DNA from 2 places in the Shewanella sp. SNU WT4 genome. Region 2 is predicted to be linked to the other one. Evidence: riboswitches for the same ligand, from Rfam matches in the RefSeq annotation. Region 2 holds a riboswitch; the other holds the start of a gene.
The links. Region 2 has a riboswitch for cobalamin ahead of FJQ87_RS16025 (TonB-dependent receptor). Riboswitches for the same ligand answer to the same signal wherever they lie in the genome.
Positions count from the first base shown of each region.

Region 1: another riboswitch for cobalamin. It lies ahead of FJQ87_RS16830 (ABC transporter ATP-binding protein); the one in region 2 lies ahead of FJQ87_RS16025 (TonB-dependent receptor).

Region 1 is NZ_CP041151.1:3,705,868-3,714,638, forward strand. Features, by position in the region: gene FJQ87_RS16805 (cobyric acid synthase) at 1-418, opposite strand, end outside; gene cobU (bifunctional adenosylcobinamide kinase/adenosylcobinamide-phosphate guanylyltransferase) at 585-1,199, opposite strand; gene FJQ87_RS16815 (adenosylcobinamide-GDP ribazoletransferase) at 1,196-1,993, opposite strand; gene cobT (nicotinate-nucleotide--dimethylbenzimidazole phosphoribosyltransferase) at 1,993-3,075, opposite strand; gene FJQ87_RS16825 (iron ABC transporter permease) at 3,068-4,066, opposite strand; gene FJQ87_RS16830 (ABC transporter ATP-binding protein) at 4,134-4,982, opposite strand; cobalamin riboswitch at 5,097-5,247, opposite strand; gene FJQ87_RS16835 (histidine phosphatase family protein) at 5,442-6,209, opposite strand; gene metH (methionine synthase) at 6,639-8,771, shown strand, end outside.
Region 2 is NZ_CP041151.1:3,521,440-3,530,210, reverse strand. Features, by position in the region: gene FJQ87_RS16035 (IS1634 family transposase) at 1-1,310, opposite strand, end outside; gene FJQ87_RS16030 (hypothetical protein) at 1,505-1,765, shown strand; cobalamin riboswitch at 1,815-1,995, shown strand; gene FJQ87_RS16025 (TonB-dependent receptor) at 2,107-4,038, shown strand; gene FJQ87_RS16020 (HDOD domain-containing protein) at 4,180-4,905, shown strand; gene FJQ87_RS16015 (LysR substrate-binding domain-containing protein) at 4,953-5,843, opposite strand; gene FJQ87_RS16010 (dodecin) at 6,027-6,239, shown strand; gene queG (tRNA epoxyqueuosine(34) reductase QueG) at 6,286-7,449, opposite strand; gene FJQ87_RS16000 (phosphatase PAP2 family protein) at 7,741-8,238, shown strand; gene FJQ87_RS15995 (DUF3069 domain-containing protein) at 8,255-8,686, shown strand; gene FJQ87_RS15990 (NAD-dependent malic enzyme) at 8,740-8,771, opposite strand, start outside.

The DNA of each region.
Region 1 (8,771 bases), 180 kb from region 2:
GGTACGAGCTTAAAATGGCTTCAAACACTTGCGCCTTGGCTTTAAGGCTATGGGGCCCAAAAAATTCTTTAGCGGCAACTGAGCTGAGCACTTGGCCTTGCACTACCACTTGCGCTTGAGTATCGCTTTGAGGCTTTAACAACAGCGGATTAAAATCGTTACGCGGCGCTTGATAACAAGCCGCCGCTTGCAAGGCTTGGGCGCGGCCAATTTCGCCGCCATCAATAGTGACAGCGCTATTAAGCGCCATATTTTGCGGTTTAAAAGGGGCAACCTTATGGCCTTGACGCGCAAAGACGCGGCATAAACCCGCAACTACTGTGGTTTTACCGGCATCGGACGTGGTGCCTTGCACCATTAAGCAGCGAGCTGCGCGCTTTTGAGAGCTTTGAGTCATAATGGGGGTCAATGCGTTCATACACAATCCTTTGTGTGTTTGGGATTTTGTTATCAGTGCCAAGGCCTTTTGGGCTCAGCGCTTACGTGTCGCTACTGTTAATATCGACACAGCTTTTATCGATAGGATGCTATCGATACGGTTTTATCACTGCTGTGCTATCACTACTGTCTTTGCGGACATAGCGTTAAGGCCTTGATTTAAGCGGCAAAGGCAGTCCTGCCACCACTAAAGTAACCTTATCAGCGCACGCGGCTATGGCCTGATTGAGCCAACCGGCTTCATCAGTAAAGCGGCGCGATAACTCGCCTAAAGGTACTATGCCAGAGCCCACTTCATTACTGACGATAACTAAGTGACCACTAAAATCTGTGATGGCCGCCAGCAGTTGCTGCTTAGCTTGGTTAAAATGCCCTATATCAGCCACTAGATGCTTAGCGTCATCACCAACATTAGCTTCATCACATAAATTAGCTTCATCACATAAATTAGCTTCATCACATAAATAGCCGCTTAACCACAAGGTTAAACAGTCCACCAGCACTAGTTGCTGGGGATGATTTAAGGCATGTAACGTCGCCGCTAATTCAGTGCCTACTTCATGGGTGTGCCACTTGATGGCGCCGCCTTGCCTGTCTTTTTGATGGCGCTCAATACGCGCGCGCATTTCATCATCCAGTGCCAAGGCAGTCGCCACATAATGGCAAGAATAGTCAGGATAAGTTTGCACTAAATCGGCGATACACTGCTCGGCAAAGCGGCTCTTACCACTGCGACAACCGCCTATGACTAAATGCTTCATATAAGTGGTATCCATGGCATTAATTGACTGCCAGTAATGGCAAGTAACAACAGATAAATCAACACTTCACTGAGCTGCTGCGCCGCGCCTAATGTATCGCCGGTATAACCGCCAATTTGGCGGCGAAACCATAAGACCAACAGTTGCCGACAACTGATAAGTCCTATGCCTAACACCATGATGGTGCTTAACGGCAGCGAGAATACCAGTACTAATGCCGTGAGTAATAATATACCTAAATCAATAGGTTGCTGCTGATTAGCCAGCGGCTTAGATTTACCTTCATCACGCACATAAGTTTCAGTGTAAATAAGACTCGCCGCTAATACGCGGCTTAAACCGTGAGCGAGCACGAGCGCCACGACCGCAGCTATTAACGAATGCTCAGCCAGTAAGGTTAAGGCTTGCCATTTCAGCAATAAAATAAGCAATATGGCGACAGCGCCATAAGTGCCAAGACGCGAATCCTTCATGATCGCAAGCTTATCGCTCACTTGCCAGCCGCCGCCAAAACCATCAGCAGTATCGGCTAAACCATCTTCATGAAAGGCGCCGGTGAGTAGCACGCTCAGCAGCATCACAATAATGACCACAACTGAAATTGGTAACCACTGGGCCAATATCACTAACGCTAGGCCGCACACGGAGCCCATTAAAATACCGACTAAGCCAAAGTAGCGACTGGCATGATTAAGCTTGTCACTATCAACCTGTATGCTGGCAGGCACAGGAATGCGGGTGAAAAAGCCGATGGCAACCAGCATTAATTGCCATTCTTTGATGAGACGCGCCATCACAGCGCGCTGTCATCGTTAGCATTGGCAGGAACCACAGCATCGACCTTAGCATCATCAAAGCTTGCCATCTGGTTATAAAAATTCACTGCGGCCTCAACCATAGGTAAACATAAGGCGGCGCCGCTACCTTCACCAAGGCGCATGCCTAAATCTAAAATCGGCTCAGCATTTAATAAGCTCAGCATCAGCTGATGACCACGCTCGGCGCTGTTATGGGCAAAAATTAAATAATCGCGGCACTCTGGGTGCATGTTCACGGCAAGGAGCGCGGCGGCGGTCACAATAAAACCATCAATAATCACCAGCATGCCTTGCTCTGCGGCCGCTAAAATGGCGCCCGTCAGCATGACAATTTCAAAGCCGCCCACGGCAGCTAAAATCGCCTTAGCATCTTTCATTTTTTTGCGGTGAGTATTTAAGGCTAATTGCACTAAACGCACTTTATGCTCAAGAGCATCATCGCTTATGCCAGTGCCGCGCCCCACACAATCTTTGGCTTCCAAATCGGTTAAGGCCGCTAAAATGGCGGCGGCCGATGAGGTATTACCTATGCCCATTTCGCCAAGCGCCAGTAAATTACAGCCTTGAGCTTGATAGTGATTCACTAAGGTGCGCGCCTGCGTTAAGCCTTGCTCCACTTGCTCTAAACTCATGGCATCACGCAAATGAAAGGCGCGAGTACCCGCCCCTAAACGGCAGCTAAAAAAATCCCCTTGATTGGTGACTTGCTCAGGTGCCGTTAACGGTTTAACTATGCCAGCATCCACTAAGCCCAGCTTAAAGCCCGTTTGCCGACAAAACACATTCACCGCGGCGCCGCCGGCTAAAAAGTTCTGCAACATCTGGCGCGTTACCGCTTGCGGCGCAATCGATACACCTTCATTGGCTATGCCATGATCGCCTGCAAACACCAACATGGTTGGTGATGAAATCGCTAACTTAGCTTGGTTTTGCACTAATGCCACTTGCAGCGCTAAGGATTCAAGCTTACCAAGCGCGCCTAACGGCTTAGTTTTTTGATTGATAACATGCTGAATGCTTGCTTGATTACTCTTATCTAATGACTTGATATTAAACATCGTGTTCCTGTTGCCGCCGCTTAAGTACAAAGAGAAAAAATACGCTACCTAGCGCGGCTGTAATAACGCCTACTGGTAACTCTTGATTAGGGATTAATAAACGCGCTAAAACATCCACCCACACCATAAAAATGCCGCCCGCAAGAGCTATCAGCAATAATGGCTGCCGCCCGGGGAGCAATAACCTAACTGTGTGTGGGATCATCAAGCCAACAAAGCCAATGCCGCCACAAGTGGCAACCAGCACAGCTGTAATTAATGAGCATAATAACAATACCTTAAGCCGTAAACTGGCGACGTTCAAGCCTAAGGTATGGGCAGTTTCATCGCCGCCTAACATGGCTAATAACTGGCGTTTCATGGCTAGCAATATGCCAAGGCTCACAAGCACCACCACGCTTGGCAGTAATAACCCTTGCCAAGTGGCAGCGCTAAAGCTGCCCAAGGTCCAAAACAGCACAGAGGCGGCAGCCATAGGATCAGAGAAATACAGCAATAAGCTCGCCAAGGCGGCAAACATAAAGGATGTGGCCACCCCAGCTAACAGCATGCGCTCCACCTGTCCATGCAAGCCCTTGCCGCTAACGCCTAACACTAAAAGCGCTGATAGACTCGCGCCAATAAAAGCGCCTATGGGCAAACTTAACCAAGACAATGCTGCGCTACCGAGCGCCGAGGTCATAACAACCACAGCCCCTAATGAGGCCCCCGATGAGATACCAAATAAATAAGGGTCGGCCAATGGATTACGAGTCACCATTTGTAATACGGCGCCCGCTATGGATAAGCCTGCGCCTGCGATAAAGGCGAGTAAAACCCGCGGCAAACGCAGTTGCCACCAAATTTGCCAGCTTAATGAATCCGGCGCGGCGCCCGAGATAAAACTCATTACATCCTTGATAATATGACTCATAGATAAAGGCACAGCCCCGAAACTACTGGCCAGCAATAAGCTCAATAATAAACTCAATAACAAGCCCAGTAACATCATCACTAAGGCAGCGCTATAACTGAGCCCACCCAGAGTGCTTGCTTTGATATGTGTCTTAAACAGCATGTTAGTTATTGACCTTGTGCTGATTAATCCCTTGGAGAGGTGATGGGCTAGATACTTGGTTAGGCGATCGATTCTGAAATTCATAACCGTAAAAATATTGAATACATGGGCGCGAATGCTGCGGATGCTTAACTAACTGACAGCACACCCCAAAGACATCGGCAATGCGCGCTTCAGTCAGCACTTCTGCGGGCGTGCCCATGGCCACTACTTGGCCGTGATTAAGCATTAATAACTGATCGCACAAGGCGCTGGCTAAATTGAGATCGTGAATCGAGGCTATGACTGTCATATCCAGCGAATGCACTAATTCCATAATTTGGATTTGATAGCGAATATCCAGATGATTGGTGGGTTCATCTAAGATGAGTAATTGCGGTTGCTGCAATAAGGCTCTGGCAATTAAGGCGCGCTGTTTCTCGCCGCCCGATAGGCCGTGATAAGGGCGCTTTGCTAATAGGGAAATACCCACGCGCTCAAGCACGGCTGCAATATTGGCTTTATCGCTGGCGGTAAGTGAAGCAAACCAACCTTTATGCGGCGTTAACCCCAGAGCCACTAGTTGCTCAACCGTCATATCCAGTTCAACAGGAGTATCTTGCTGCACCACAGCGACTTTACGGGCAAATTCCTTAGCAGAATACTGAGCAATCGGCTCGCCATTAAGCTCAATACTGGCCGCTGTTGGCGCTATATAGCGGTAAAGGCAGCGCAGCAGTGATGACTTACCCGCGCCATTGGGGCCAATAATGCCAAGCATTTGCCCTGTCTTTACAGAAAAAGCGATAGCATCGAGTAAGGCGCGATCGCCCACTTGCCAGTGTAAGCCGTTAACCTCAAGCGATGCCATGGCGCGCCCCGAGCAAATAAGCGGTGCGGCCAAACTGGGCGTCAAGAGGGGTGCGAGCCATTAAAATTGCGCTGTGATTCACTGTGTCTCTCCGGCTAGGTGACCCGCCTAGCATGATAAGTGGTTGTCAAAGGCAGGTATTCTGACTTGAGCCTAAGCTCTTACAGTTGCGGGTACAGTTCGGGCTTATGAGCTAACGCTCCCCGATTCCCTTTATCGCCAAGTTGCAGCATGCTGCCTTGGCACCTTTGACTCGATTGTGTGGCAAGCTTAGTTTGAGTTCGAGTTTGCGTTTGTATTTTTAGCGAAAGCCCAAGCCAAGCCGCGGGCAATTCTAACGTAATTTTTGCGCTCAAGTTACTGTTAAGTGTTGAGTGTTGAGTGTTAAGCGCTATCACCCTTAGGTGTTAAGCCCTGCACTGTTAGGTTGTAAACTCAGATACCACGCCCTTTTTAGCTTCAGCCAACCGCGCTTGGCCAAATCAAGCGTAAATGCCACTGGCCTTTATCTAAACAAGCCATGATTTCCACCTCAGCGCCATAGCCTAGCTGTAACTGACTATAAATACCGGCATGCTGCCCAAGCCCTAAGGCTTTAGCCATTAAGTAGCGCATTACGCCGCCATGAGTGACTAGCCACACACACGGCGTACTGTGATTATGACGATTATCAGGCGCATTCATGGCATGCGCACAAGCAGGCGCGCGCGTAAGAACACTGGTCAACACTTGCTGCCATAGACTATCAAGCCGCGCGGCAAAGGCTGCCATGGTTTCAGCATTAGGCGGCGTAAAGGCCCAAGGGTCGGCATAAAAATCTTCAACGGCGCTTGGCGTGTGCTGATAAATATCGCTAATTAACTGCCCGTCCCAATCGCCATAATTAAACTCACGTAATTGCTCAGTCACTTCAACCTTGGGCCCTGCGCCATTCGGCCAATGCTGCTGATAAAACGTCATTAGCCCTTGGCGGCAGCGCCCAAGATCTGAGCACACAATCAAATCAGGTGCGCCCAAGCGCTCATAGCTATGAGTCAGGGCTTGCTGCAATTGTTGCAGGCCAAGCGCGCTCGGCGCGACATCGCTATGACCACGAAAAATTGCGCCGCCATGACACTGCCCGTGTCGAAACAGCATAATGCGCACGTTGGTAAACTCAGTGCTATCCCCATCTGATTTTGTAGCATCAATGGTGGTGTTTGTAGCACTAGTAGTCGCTCTTGGCATTAGCCCCTCGCAGTTGCATAAAACAATCAATTAAAAACAGTGGTAGCCAAGTGCTATTGGCTAACAGCATTAGCGCCATCTCAGTGAGCTAATCTGACTAACTGATTTCGGTTAACTCATTCCGGAAAACTCACTTAAGCCAACTTAAGCTAGCCAGTCTCCACCAATTAAGCTGAGCTTGGCACTGTAATGCCCCTACTTGCATTAGCCATCAAAAAACATGATTATAGACGTCTATACGTTTAAACATCCAAAAAATTTTAGACCAGAGACACAAAACTAGGTCGGTAAGATTACCGATTAAGGCAATAACCACAACAAGATAACAACAAAAACTGGCATCTAAAGCGCGGCTCCCCCATAGTGGATTGGCCGATAACTATAAGATAAATAACAGTTAGCACGATAATAACTAGCAGGAAGATGATCATGGAACGCGAATCTCAAGCTCAACAAGGTAATTCTGTACGCGCGGCATTAACCCAAGCACTGACCGAGCGCATTTTGGTGCTCGATGGCGCCATGGGCACTATGATCCAAGGCCATCAATTACAAGAAGCCGATTACCGCGGTGAGCGCTTTAAGGATTGGCATACCGATGTTAAAGGTAACAACGACCTCTTGGTGTTATCTCAACCACAGATCATCAAACAAATTCATCGAGATTACCTGCTTGCTGGCGCCGATATTATTGAAACTAATACCTTTAACGCCACTACTATCGCTATGGCTGATTATGACATGCAGTCACTGTCGGCCGAGATTAACTTTGCAGGCGCGCGCTTAGCCCGTGAGGCCTGTGATGAAGTCACACTCGCAACCGGAGTTCGCCGCTATGTGGCGGGTGTGTTAGGCCCCACTAACCGTACTTGCTCCATCAGCCCTGATGTTAATGACCCTGGCTTTCGCAACGTCAGCTTTGATGAGTTAGTGACCGCTTACACTGAATCTACCAAAGCCCTCATCGAAGGCGGCAGCGATATTATCTTAGTTGAAACCATCTTTGATACCTTAAATGCGAAAGCCGCCTTATTTGCCATTGAAACTGTCTTTGATGAACTCTTTGGGGTGCATTCACCAAATCGCCCACCGGTAATGATATCTGGCACTATTACCGATGCCTCAGGTCGCACCTTAACCGGCCAAACCACAGAAGCCTTTTATAATTCGCTGCGCCATATCAAACCGCTATCTATTGGCCTTAACTGCGCCCTAGGTCCAAAAGAACTGCGCCCTTATGTGGAAGAGTTAGCGCGCATTAGCGAATGCTTTGTTTCGGCGCACCCGAATGCCGGCTTACCTAACGAATTTGGCGGCTATGATGAAACGCCCCACGACATGGCACGGGTAATTAAAGAATGGGCGGCCGAAGGCTTACTGAATATTATTGGCGGCTGCTGCGGCAGTACCCCAGAGCATATCCGCGTTATTCGTGACGCCGTGCTTAAACACCCGCCAAGACTGATACCAGATATTCCGGTTGCATGCCACCTAGCAGGTTTGGAACCACTGACTATCGATGCCCAAACCTTGTTTGTAAACGTCGGGGAGCGCACGAACGTCACAGGTTCAGCTAAGTTTTTACGCCTGATTAAAGAAGGAAAATTTGAAGAAGCGCTCGATGTTGCCCGCGAGCAAGTAGAAAGCGGCGCGCAAATTATTGATATCAACATGGATGAAGGCATGCTCGATGGTGCTGAAATCATGCATAAGTTTTTAAACTTAATTGCCTCTGAGCCAGATATTAGCCGCGTGCCGATTATGATCGACTCCTCTAAATGGGAGGTGATAGAAGCTGGGCTTAAATGCGTTCAAGGCAAGAGCATAGTTAACTCGATATCCTTAAAAGAAGGCGAAGCTAAGTTTATTGAGCAGGCCACCTTAGTGAAGCGCTACGGCGCCGCGGCCATCATCATGGCGTTTGATGAACAAGGCCAAGCCGATACCAAGGCGCGCAAAATTGAAATTTGTACCCGCGCTTATCGGGTGTTAGTTGATAAGGTTGGTTTTCCGCCCGAAGACATTATTTTTGACCCCAATATTTTTGCCATCGCCACAGGTATAGATGAGCACGACAACTATGCCGTCGATTTTATTGATGCCATTAAAGAAATTAAGGCCACCCTGCCCCACGCCATGATTTCTGGCGGCGTATCGAATGTGTCGTTTTCGTTTCGCGGTAATAATCCGGTGCGCGAAGCCATACATGCGGTGTTTTTATATCACGCCATTAATGTCGGCATGGACATGGGCATAGTCAACGCTGGGCAGTTAGCGATTTATGATGATATTGACCCCGAATTAAAAGCGCGGGTTGAAAATGTAGTGCTTAATTTGCCATGTAAAGTGGCGGACTCCAGCAATACCGAGCAACTGCTAGAAATCGCCGAGCAGTATCGCGGTGATGGCGCCACTGTGAGTAAAAAAGAAGATCTTGAATGGCGCACTTGGCCAGTTAAGCAACGCCTCGCCCACGCACTCGTTAAAGGCATTACCGAGTTTATCGACCAAGATACCGAAGAAGCGCGCCAACTTGCCACCCGTCCGCTCGATGTGATTGAA
Region 2 (8,771 bases):
GAGGTTAAAAATTCGGGACTTTTCAGAAAGCGAAACCCACGCTCGACGTTTTGCTGGGCTTTATAAATTGCCAACAGCTCAACCATGGTGAGCGTTTCACTGTGATCATTGGTCGCGAGGATGAACACCCCTGTCTGGTTGCGCGCTTCTGCTACCCGCGCCAAGCTACTTGCGGCTAACCCCTTGATGTGAAATTGGTAGCTCACCGGCACTTCACCCTTTTGCGGCCTTCCGCGCCCAGCATAGAGAGGTTCACTCACGACCTCTGCTTCCAGTTGCAGCAGATTTAAGCTGGCAGCAAAACGGGCTAATTCAGCCTGCGCATCGGCCTCGCAGGCAAAACGCTGGGCACATAATTTGTTGAAGGCTTTCAGCTCACGCGTGCTGTCTTTAAGTAGATTTTTGGCTAATGTTTGCTGCTCACGGTGGCTAGCCTGTTCGCTGCGCACCAGCAACCAACGCTGCGCGACGTCGGCATAATTGGCGCTTTGCCAACAGCCATGATAGCCATTGCCCAGCGCGACCAGCGACTGGGTGCCAATGGTTGCCACGGCCCGCTTGGCCTCATTGAGTGTGACAGGCACTCGAGTCACGAACAACTGTTGCTGTTGAGCCAGTAGTTGCAAGGTATCAGCGCAATACAGCGCCGCATCGCCGACCAGGTAACGACTCTCCTGCGCGGCCTTGAGACTGCTCAAGTGGCGCCGTACGGTCTGGGCAAAGGCCTTGGTATCATTACTATTACCACTCAAGGCCTGCATGTAGATGGGCAGGCCGGCCTGATTTTCGCAGATAAGTTCTAGGATAACCTGGTTCAGCTCGGGCCGATGGTCGCGGCTATAGCCACGTACCAATTGCAACTTACCGAGCTTTTCGCCATCGGTTTGGTCATAGGCGCCATCGACGTGGAAGCTGGTGATATCGAGGTGCACTGCCGTACTTTTGAGCTCCAATCGCTCTACGACCTGTTCCGCCATCACCTGATAAAGCGTGCTGACATCGGCCTCAAAGAGGGCATCAAGGCAGCGGCCGAGCACGTCATCATTGAGGTCATCGGCACAGATCCCCGGGCCAATCAGACGCTCTACAGGCTTGTTGGCAAAGAATTGCGGGAACATGTGCAAGGTCGAACTATGAAAGCCAAGACCATTCAGTATCATCGCCACCAACGCTTCACCATGTGAAACTTTGTAGGGCGGCGTTTTGGGGAGCACCGCATCAATCATGCGAGCAATGCCGAGTTCTTGGCAAAGTGCAGCCACCAAACCAAGGTGGTCGAGGTTACGAATAGCGATAGCGGGAGTGGGCATAATGATCTACCTGCAAAAAGTAGTAATAGATCAGAATGGCCGATCGCCGTCAAGTTTTTTTAAATCGAAAATTAGGTGCGGAATGACGGGTTTAAAATGCGCGCGCTATTGGTAATTTTTTAATAATTTGATAATGTGAGCTCTGCTTGGACAGCATATCGTAATCGCACAGGGATATTTGCGGAGTCATTACTATGGATAGTCAGTCACCCCCAGTTGTTATCGCCAAACGAATAGTGACCATTAAGCCTAGACTGCTGGCTTGGGCGCTCATCGCCCTCGTCTTAAGCTATTTAAGTGTATTGGGATTTAATCTTCTTATGCCCTTAGGTTATGCCATTTTATTGGTATTTACGGCGGCGTTTACTGCTTGCGCCTTTTATCTCGCTCACTGCGCTAAAAATCATTTAGTTCATATTCAACAAGATGATCGCTGTGATGGCGGTTCAAATTAATTAGACATTTATACGTATAGATGGCTATAATTCGAGCGCAAATTTTTTGCACTCGTCAACTTTAAATGGTGCCTGCTTTTGAGTGGGATAATCGGGAAATCAGTGCGATGCTGATACTGCCCCCGCAACGGTGAATGGTGAGTAAACAGTGCGTTTAGGCGTTAATAACTGTTTACGTGCGTAATAGCAGAACCTAAGTCCGGAGACCGGCCTTTAAAGCGATTTCAGTGATTTCGGTGGGCAGATCCTGAGGTGCGATTTCACGCAGGCTTAATTGACTGTGCGCGGCGATATTGCCCCATTTCCTTAGAATAAAACAGGTAAATGGGAAGATGACACAGATGAAAGCGACTCAACTCGCGGTTTTACTTGGGCTGTTATTAAATGGTCAAGTGGTTGCGAGCAATAACGATGTAGAACATATCTTAGTCTTAGGTCGCAGCGATGCCGACATTATGGCCATGGCTGCTAATGTGCAAGTCATAGGTGAGCTCGCTATAGCCAATAGCGGTGCCACCAATCTAATTGACTTACTGCGCGGCGTAAACGGCATCCAAATCTCGGATAATAATACCCAAGCGACGATTGCTATGCGCGGCTTTACAGGCTCGCAAGCGTCCAATAACACCCTAATTTTACTTGATGGTCGCAGACTCAATAATATTGATATTGCGGCGCCTGCGCTGCGCGCCATTCCCTTAAGTTTAGTTGAAAGCATTGAAGTCTTATCGGGTAGTGCTGGCGTATTATATGGCGACCAAGCGGTAGGCGGGGTGATTAATATCATTACTCGTAAACCTGAAAATAACGGCGCTAATGTGCAATTAGGCGGCGGCAGTTTTGAAAGTTATCAAGGCCAAGGCGACGTTTATGGCCGCTTTAATCAAGACTGGAGTTATTACGGTTCTGCCAGTTTACATAGCTCAGATAATTATCGCGCCCACAATGATTCCGACACCGGCTCAGGGTTAGCGCGCATTAATTATGATGATACTAAGAGCAGTTTTTACGCTGAGGCGAGTTATTTTGATAATAAAGTACAATCTCCAGGCGCGTTAACCGCCGCGCAATTTGCCGCCGACCCAAGGCAAGCGTCTAGTCCTGACAGTAAAGACTATCAGCATGATATGACCAATGCTTGGCGTCTTGGCGCTAGTCATCAGCTTAATTCTGTGTGGACCCTAGTGGCTGATGCCGATTATAGCGATAGCTTAGTGACCTCTGTGAACTGGGGCAGCGCTGGGCGCAATGAGCGCAGCCTTTTTAGTATCATGCCTAAGGTGTTAGCGAACTTTGCGACCGACCGCGGCCCTATGACCATGATAGTTGGCGGTGATTTTACCCGCGGCACTTCAGAATTTAGTTTTGGGCGTGAAAATACCCAAAGCGTGAGCAGTGGCTATGTGCAGGCCACTGTGCCATTAAACTCAAGCCTAAGTTACGTGGTGGGTGGCCGCTACGCTGAAGCGCGCGATCATTTGTTTGATAATAACGTATACCCAGGTGGGGTTGAGTTATCACAAGATGCGACCGCTTTTGAATTGGGGTTAAATTATCGTCCAAGCAATGATGTGCGTTGGTACATTCGCATGGATGATAACTTTCGCTTTGCCAAAGTGGATGAGCAAGCTTACACCCCTAAAGGTGTGACTGGGCTTAAACCACAAACTGGGCGTTCTTATGAAACTGGAGTGGACTGGGCGTATTCCGCGCTTAATTTAAGCCTTAACCTTTATCGCTTAGATTTAGAAGATGAAATTATCTTTGATAGTAATCCCGAATTAACCCCAGAAGGCGGCGCCTTTAATGGCGCCAATATTAATGCTGAAGCATCGCGGCGCTATGGCGTTAATACCTCAGCGACGTGGCAATTACCGCAAGACTTTGAGCTGATTGGTGAGTATCAATATATAGATGCTAAGTTAACCGAAGGGGTTAACCAAAATAAGCGTTTATCCTGGGTGGCACCGCACACAGGGCGAGTGCAACTGAGCCAAACACTTGGTGAGCATTGGCAGTGGCAAGTTGAAGGGGTGTTCACATCATCACGCTTTGTGGAAGGTGATAGTGCCAATGTCGATAGTAAATTGCCATCTTACGGGTTAATGAATCTGGCGGCGAATTATTATCTCGATGATTGGAGCTTGAGCATGCGCATTGATAACGTATTGGATAAGCAATATGTGGCTTCTAGTTATTACAGTGCATACGGCAATGGCTATTATTCTGGTACGGGTCGCAATCTGCAATTGACCCTGCAATATCAGTTTTAACTAAGATTCGCCCGCGAGGATTAGCAAGATTGTTAATATCTCGGGCGCAATACTTGTAAAAGCTTGACCCTATGGTTATTTTTAGGAGAGACACTTGTGTTAGCACACGATAAAAATAACCATAATCAGGCTCCCTCTATCATGACAGAATTAGAGCAGTTGGTGTTCCAGCAAATTCGTTCCATTATGGGCAATGAAGAACAAATTCTTGGCCGAAAAGGAACCTTACTCCCCTTAAAAAAGGCCATTATTGCCGATGGCGATATTCAAAATGTGATTGATATTGTGGCGAGTGATCCCGCACTTTCAGCCCATTTATTATGGCGCTCAAATACGGCCGCAAGCTCTAGCGGCCAAGGCAAAAACCGCAGTATTAAAGAGGCCTTAATTCGTCTCGGTCAAATCAATATCTATCGTTATGCCTTCTCTTTTTATTTAAAAGAGCGGCTGGATGAATTGCCACACCCCTATAAAAAGTTAGTGTTTGGCTATTGGAAGTTAAACGAGAATATTGCTGAAGATGCCATGCTGTGCCTAAAAGAGCTCGAAGGCGTAAAAGTCGATGCCGATGAATTGCAAACCATCGCCTTATTTAGCGTGTTTGGTCAAATTATCGCATTAACGGCTTTTGCCTATTTAAATGCCAAAGCTGAGCAAACCATTCCACTTGAAGTCATGAAAAGTATTATCGATCATGAGCAGCAGTCATTAACCTTAGACGCCTTTGAAGCGCTGCAATTAGATCAAGAACTGATCAATGAGTTTTTGATTGCCCATAATCTCAATCAATCCACTAATCCCAATTCCGCCGGCCTGATTTTACGACGGGTGTTATCTCGCCGCGGCTTATTACTCAATCCTTTGTGAGCTAGCGAGGCAATGCCTAACTAGCTCTAGTATTAGCGCAATCTAGTTTAGTGCTGTAATTCTTGATGACTTAAGGATTGAATACAGGCTTGCAGCGGCTGATTGAGCGCATCGCTTTTACGATAAGCGGCAAATAGTGGCCTGAAAAAGCCTTTATCACCTAAACGTAAACTTACTAATGGATAGGCCTTAAGCTCCTTAAGCGCCCAGTGTGGTAGCGCTGCTACACCTTGTTCTTGCAGCAGTAATTTCGCCACTTGCCCTAAGCTATCACAAGGAATTTCCTTGCCCAGAGTAATGCCGGCAGGCTCTAAAAAATGCTGCACTAATTCGGTTTTTGCTGGCAAGAGCGGAAAACTAAATAAGGTCAGACCCGCTAGATCTTGCGCTTGAATTTGCTGGCGCTCTGCCAGTGGATGATTAGCGGCCACCAATAAGCGAATCTCATAATCAAACACATGCTGATAAGCAAGCGCTGGATCGCGGCTGAGCTTAGAAGTTAATACCAAGTCTTGCTGACCGCTCACCAGTGAATGTAGCGCCGCTTGCGGATGCTGACTGGTTAACTGTAATTCGCTGCTACTTAATTCCTGCCGCTTATTCTCAGCCACTTGGGCTAACCAGCCATTTAATACTGGCCAATGCGCGGCGGCGCGAATTTTTTGGGGCGCTTGTGTTAAGCCATGCTTTAACTGCTGCTCGGCGTGCTGCACTTTTGGCAAGATATCTTCAGCTAATTTCAGCAGTCTTGCGCCTTCCTCGGTAAAACATAAGGGCTTACTCTTACGAATAAATACCGGCGAGTTGATTCTAGTTTCTAGCTCTTTAATCTGATGGGAAAGCGCAGATTGGGTCACAAAGCGCAGTTTAGCCGCTGCTGCTAAGCTGCCGCTTTCCTTAAGAGCCAAAAGGGTTCGTAAATGTCTGAGCTCAATCATAAGTCCACTCTTAGCGCTTAGGTTTGGTGCATTGTTGCTCAAGATTAGCACAGCAAACTTCTGGACGTCTAGATGGTTGTTGCTTTAAATTTACAACCACTTAGCTAACTATTAACCATGGGAGCTTGACTCAGTTTTTAAGCGCAGCCGTCTATACTGAGTAAAAACACCAAGGAGCAAGTTATGAGCCATACCTATAAGATTATTGAATTGACAGGATCGTCGCCCATTAGTAGTGATGAGGCCATCCGCAATGCCATCGCATCGGCGGCCGAAACCTTAGATCATTTACGTTGGTTTGAAGTTATCGAAACTCGCGGTCATTTAGAAAATAATGCCGTGGCTCATTGGCAAGTGACGATTAAGCTTGGTTTTACCTTGACGCCTCACAGTTAAGCATTGGGCTGCACACAAGGCAGCCTAATGGCATTTATCAATAGGATTAGGCGTCGCGGCTTAATCCTTTTTCAATAATGCGAATCAAGCGCGCTGTTTTACGGTCTTGATTAACTTCAGCTTGTAACTGGCGAGTTAGCGCCCAAGTAAAGTGCTCTAGCAGCATGCTATCGTGTTGGTACAGCTCTAATTTAGCCTTAAGCGCCGCAATAATATCGCTATGACTTGGCGCATTGCCGAGCGCTACTGAAATATTTCTTAACCACCGCCTATGGCCTATGCGCCGAATAGGGCTACCTTCAGTTTTCGCTAAAAAATGTGTTTCATCCCATGCAAATAAGCTTAAAAGATTAGTATCTTGCCAAACATCGCGAGTTTGAAAATCTGCTTCCTGACTTAAAGGCGCGGCGCGGTTATAAGGGCACACCAATTGGCAGTCATCACAGCCATAAATTCGATTCCCTATGAGGGGGCGCAGATGTTCAGCAATCGGGCCATCTAATTCAATGGTTAAATAAGAGATGCAGCGCCTAGCATCAACGGTAAAAGGCGCAACTATGGCGCCCGTTGGGCAACTGGTGATGCAAGCGGTGCAAGCCCCGCAGTCTTGTTGATTAGGAGTATCTATGGGTAGCGGTAAGTTAATCAGTAACTCACCTAGAAAAAACCAACTGCCAGCTTCTTCACTGAGTAATAAGGTGTGTTTTCCCGTCCAGCCAAGACCAGCCTTTTGCGCTAATGGCCGCTCTAATATGGGCGCCGAATCCACAAACGGGCGATAGTCAGTGTGCCACTCACTAAAGGTGGCAAGCTCTGCCGCAATTTTATCGCCAAGCTTTTTAAGGCGTTGCCTTAATAACTTGTGATAATCACGGCCGCCAGCATAGCGAGATATATAGCCGTGCATAGGCTCTTTAAGTTCACGGGTAAAACGGGCGTTAGTCGGTAAATAATCCATGCGCGCACTAATCACTCGAACGCAGCCAGGATGCAACTCATGGGGGCGGGCACGCATCATGCCGTGCTGCGCCATATAGTTCATGTCACCGTGATAGCCTTGATCTAACCAAGCTTGCAGCTTAGGTTCATGGCTGCTTAAGTCGGTATCAGTAATACCGATTGCGGCAAAGCCTAGTTCTTGCCCCCATAGTTTAATTTGAGTGGCTAACTGGGCTAATTGAGTTGAACTGAGTGGGCAAGCTGGCGACATGGCGTACAAAGTATAGAAATAATGTGGCTAGTTTACCTTGCCTAAGGATGAGCGCCAAATCACAGCCACATGGACATTTAGCTTAAAGGTAAGCGGCATAGTGAGTTCAGCGCTAATAGCTTGTTTCTGTTATAATCGCGCCCTTGTTTATGGCTTAGGTATGACTAAGCCATAGTGATGGTCAAAGCCCGTGATAGTGGCTTGGCCACAACACACTTAAATTTGATTGGATTTAATTTTTGGGAATCGCGAATGACCTCAGTAAAAAAGTGGCTCTTGGCCGTGGGAGCAATGGCGCTCTCAACACCTGCGTTGGCAAGCTCGAGCTTAGAGACCAGTGGTGACATAGTGCACTTAGCTTTGCCTGTTAGTGCGCTTGCCGCCACAGTGTTTTATGAAGAGGGCGATGCAGGCATGTGGCAGCTGGCAAAAGCTGCGGTATCAGCGCGCTTAATTACTGAAGGCTTAAAACTTGCGGTTGATAAAGAGCGCCCAGATGGCAGTGGCAATGACTCGTTTCCGTCTGGCCACACCACAGATAGCTTTATGGCAGCGACATTTATTCAGCAGCGCTATGGCTGGCAATATGGCGCGCCAGCCTATGTTGCCGCTACCTTTGTGGCTTATAGCCGCGTTGAGAGTGACAAGCATTATGTCGGTGATGTGCTTGCGGGCGCAGCCATTGGCGCATTAGCGGGTTGGTACTTTACTGACCCTTATGAAAATATAAATATCACGCCAATAGTAGGCAATGGCCAGTATGGTCTGTATATTAGCGGCCGTTTCTAATCGTTAGAGAATTCCTATGACTGAAGTAAGTGCTCAATACCGCGAAACCGCTCACCTCGCTGCCATTAACGTTGCGGCGCAAGTGTTTCCTATGAATGAGATGCCAGAAAGCTTGCATGAAGCTTTTGCCGATCTGTATGAGCAATTAATGCTAGATAGTGACAGCTTGTTTGCCACTCATTATCAGGCTATTCCTGCCAGCGCCCGCGCGTTAATCAGTGACGCTGAGTTTCATGGTTTCTTCATTGGTCACGCTTGGTTAAAGCTGACCATGGCTGGCCAAGAAATCGCTGACCGTCAGGATTCAGAGGATGCTGTTAATGAACAGGCTTATGCGGGGATCTTCGCTAAGCTGATTGAGCAAGCGCTCAAAGAAAGCATTAAGAAGCTGAAAAAAGCCCGTACCGATCGTTCTATGCTTAATGCTATTAAGCAAGTGATTGCGTAAGGCTTGTCAGCATAAAAAAACCGCCGAAAGGCGGTTTTTTTATGGGTAACGATTTAGAAGGAGGTGCGCTTATAGCTGCGATACT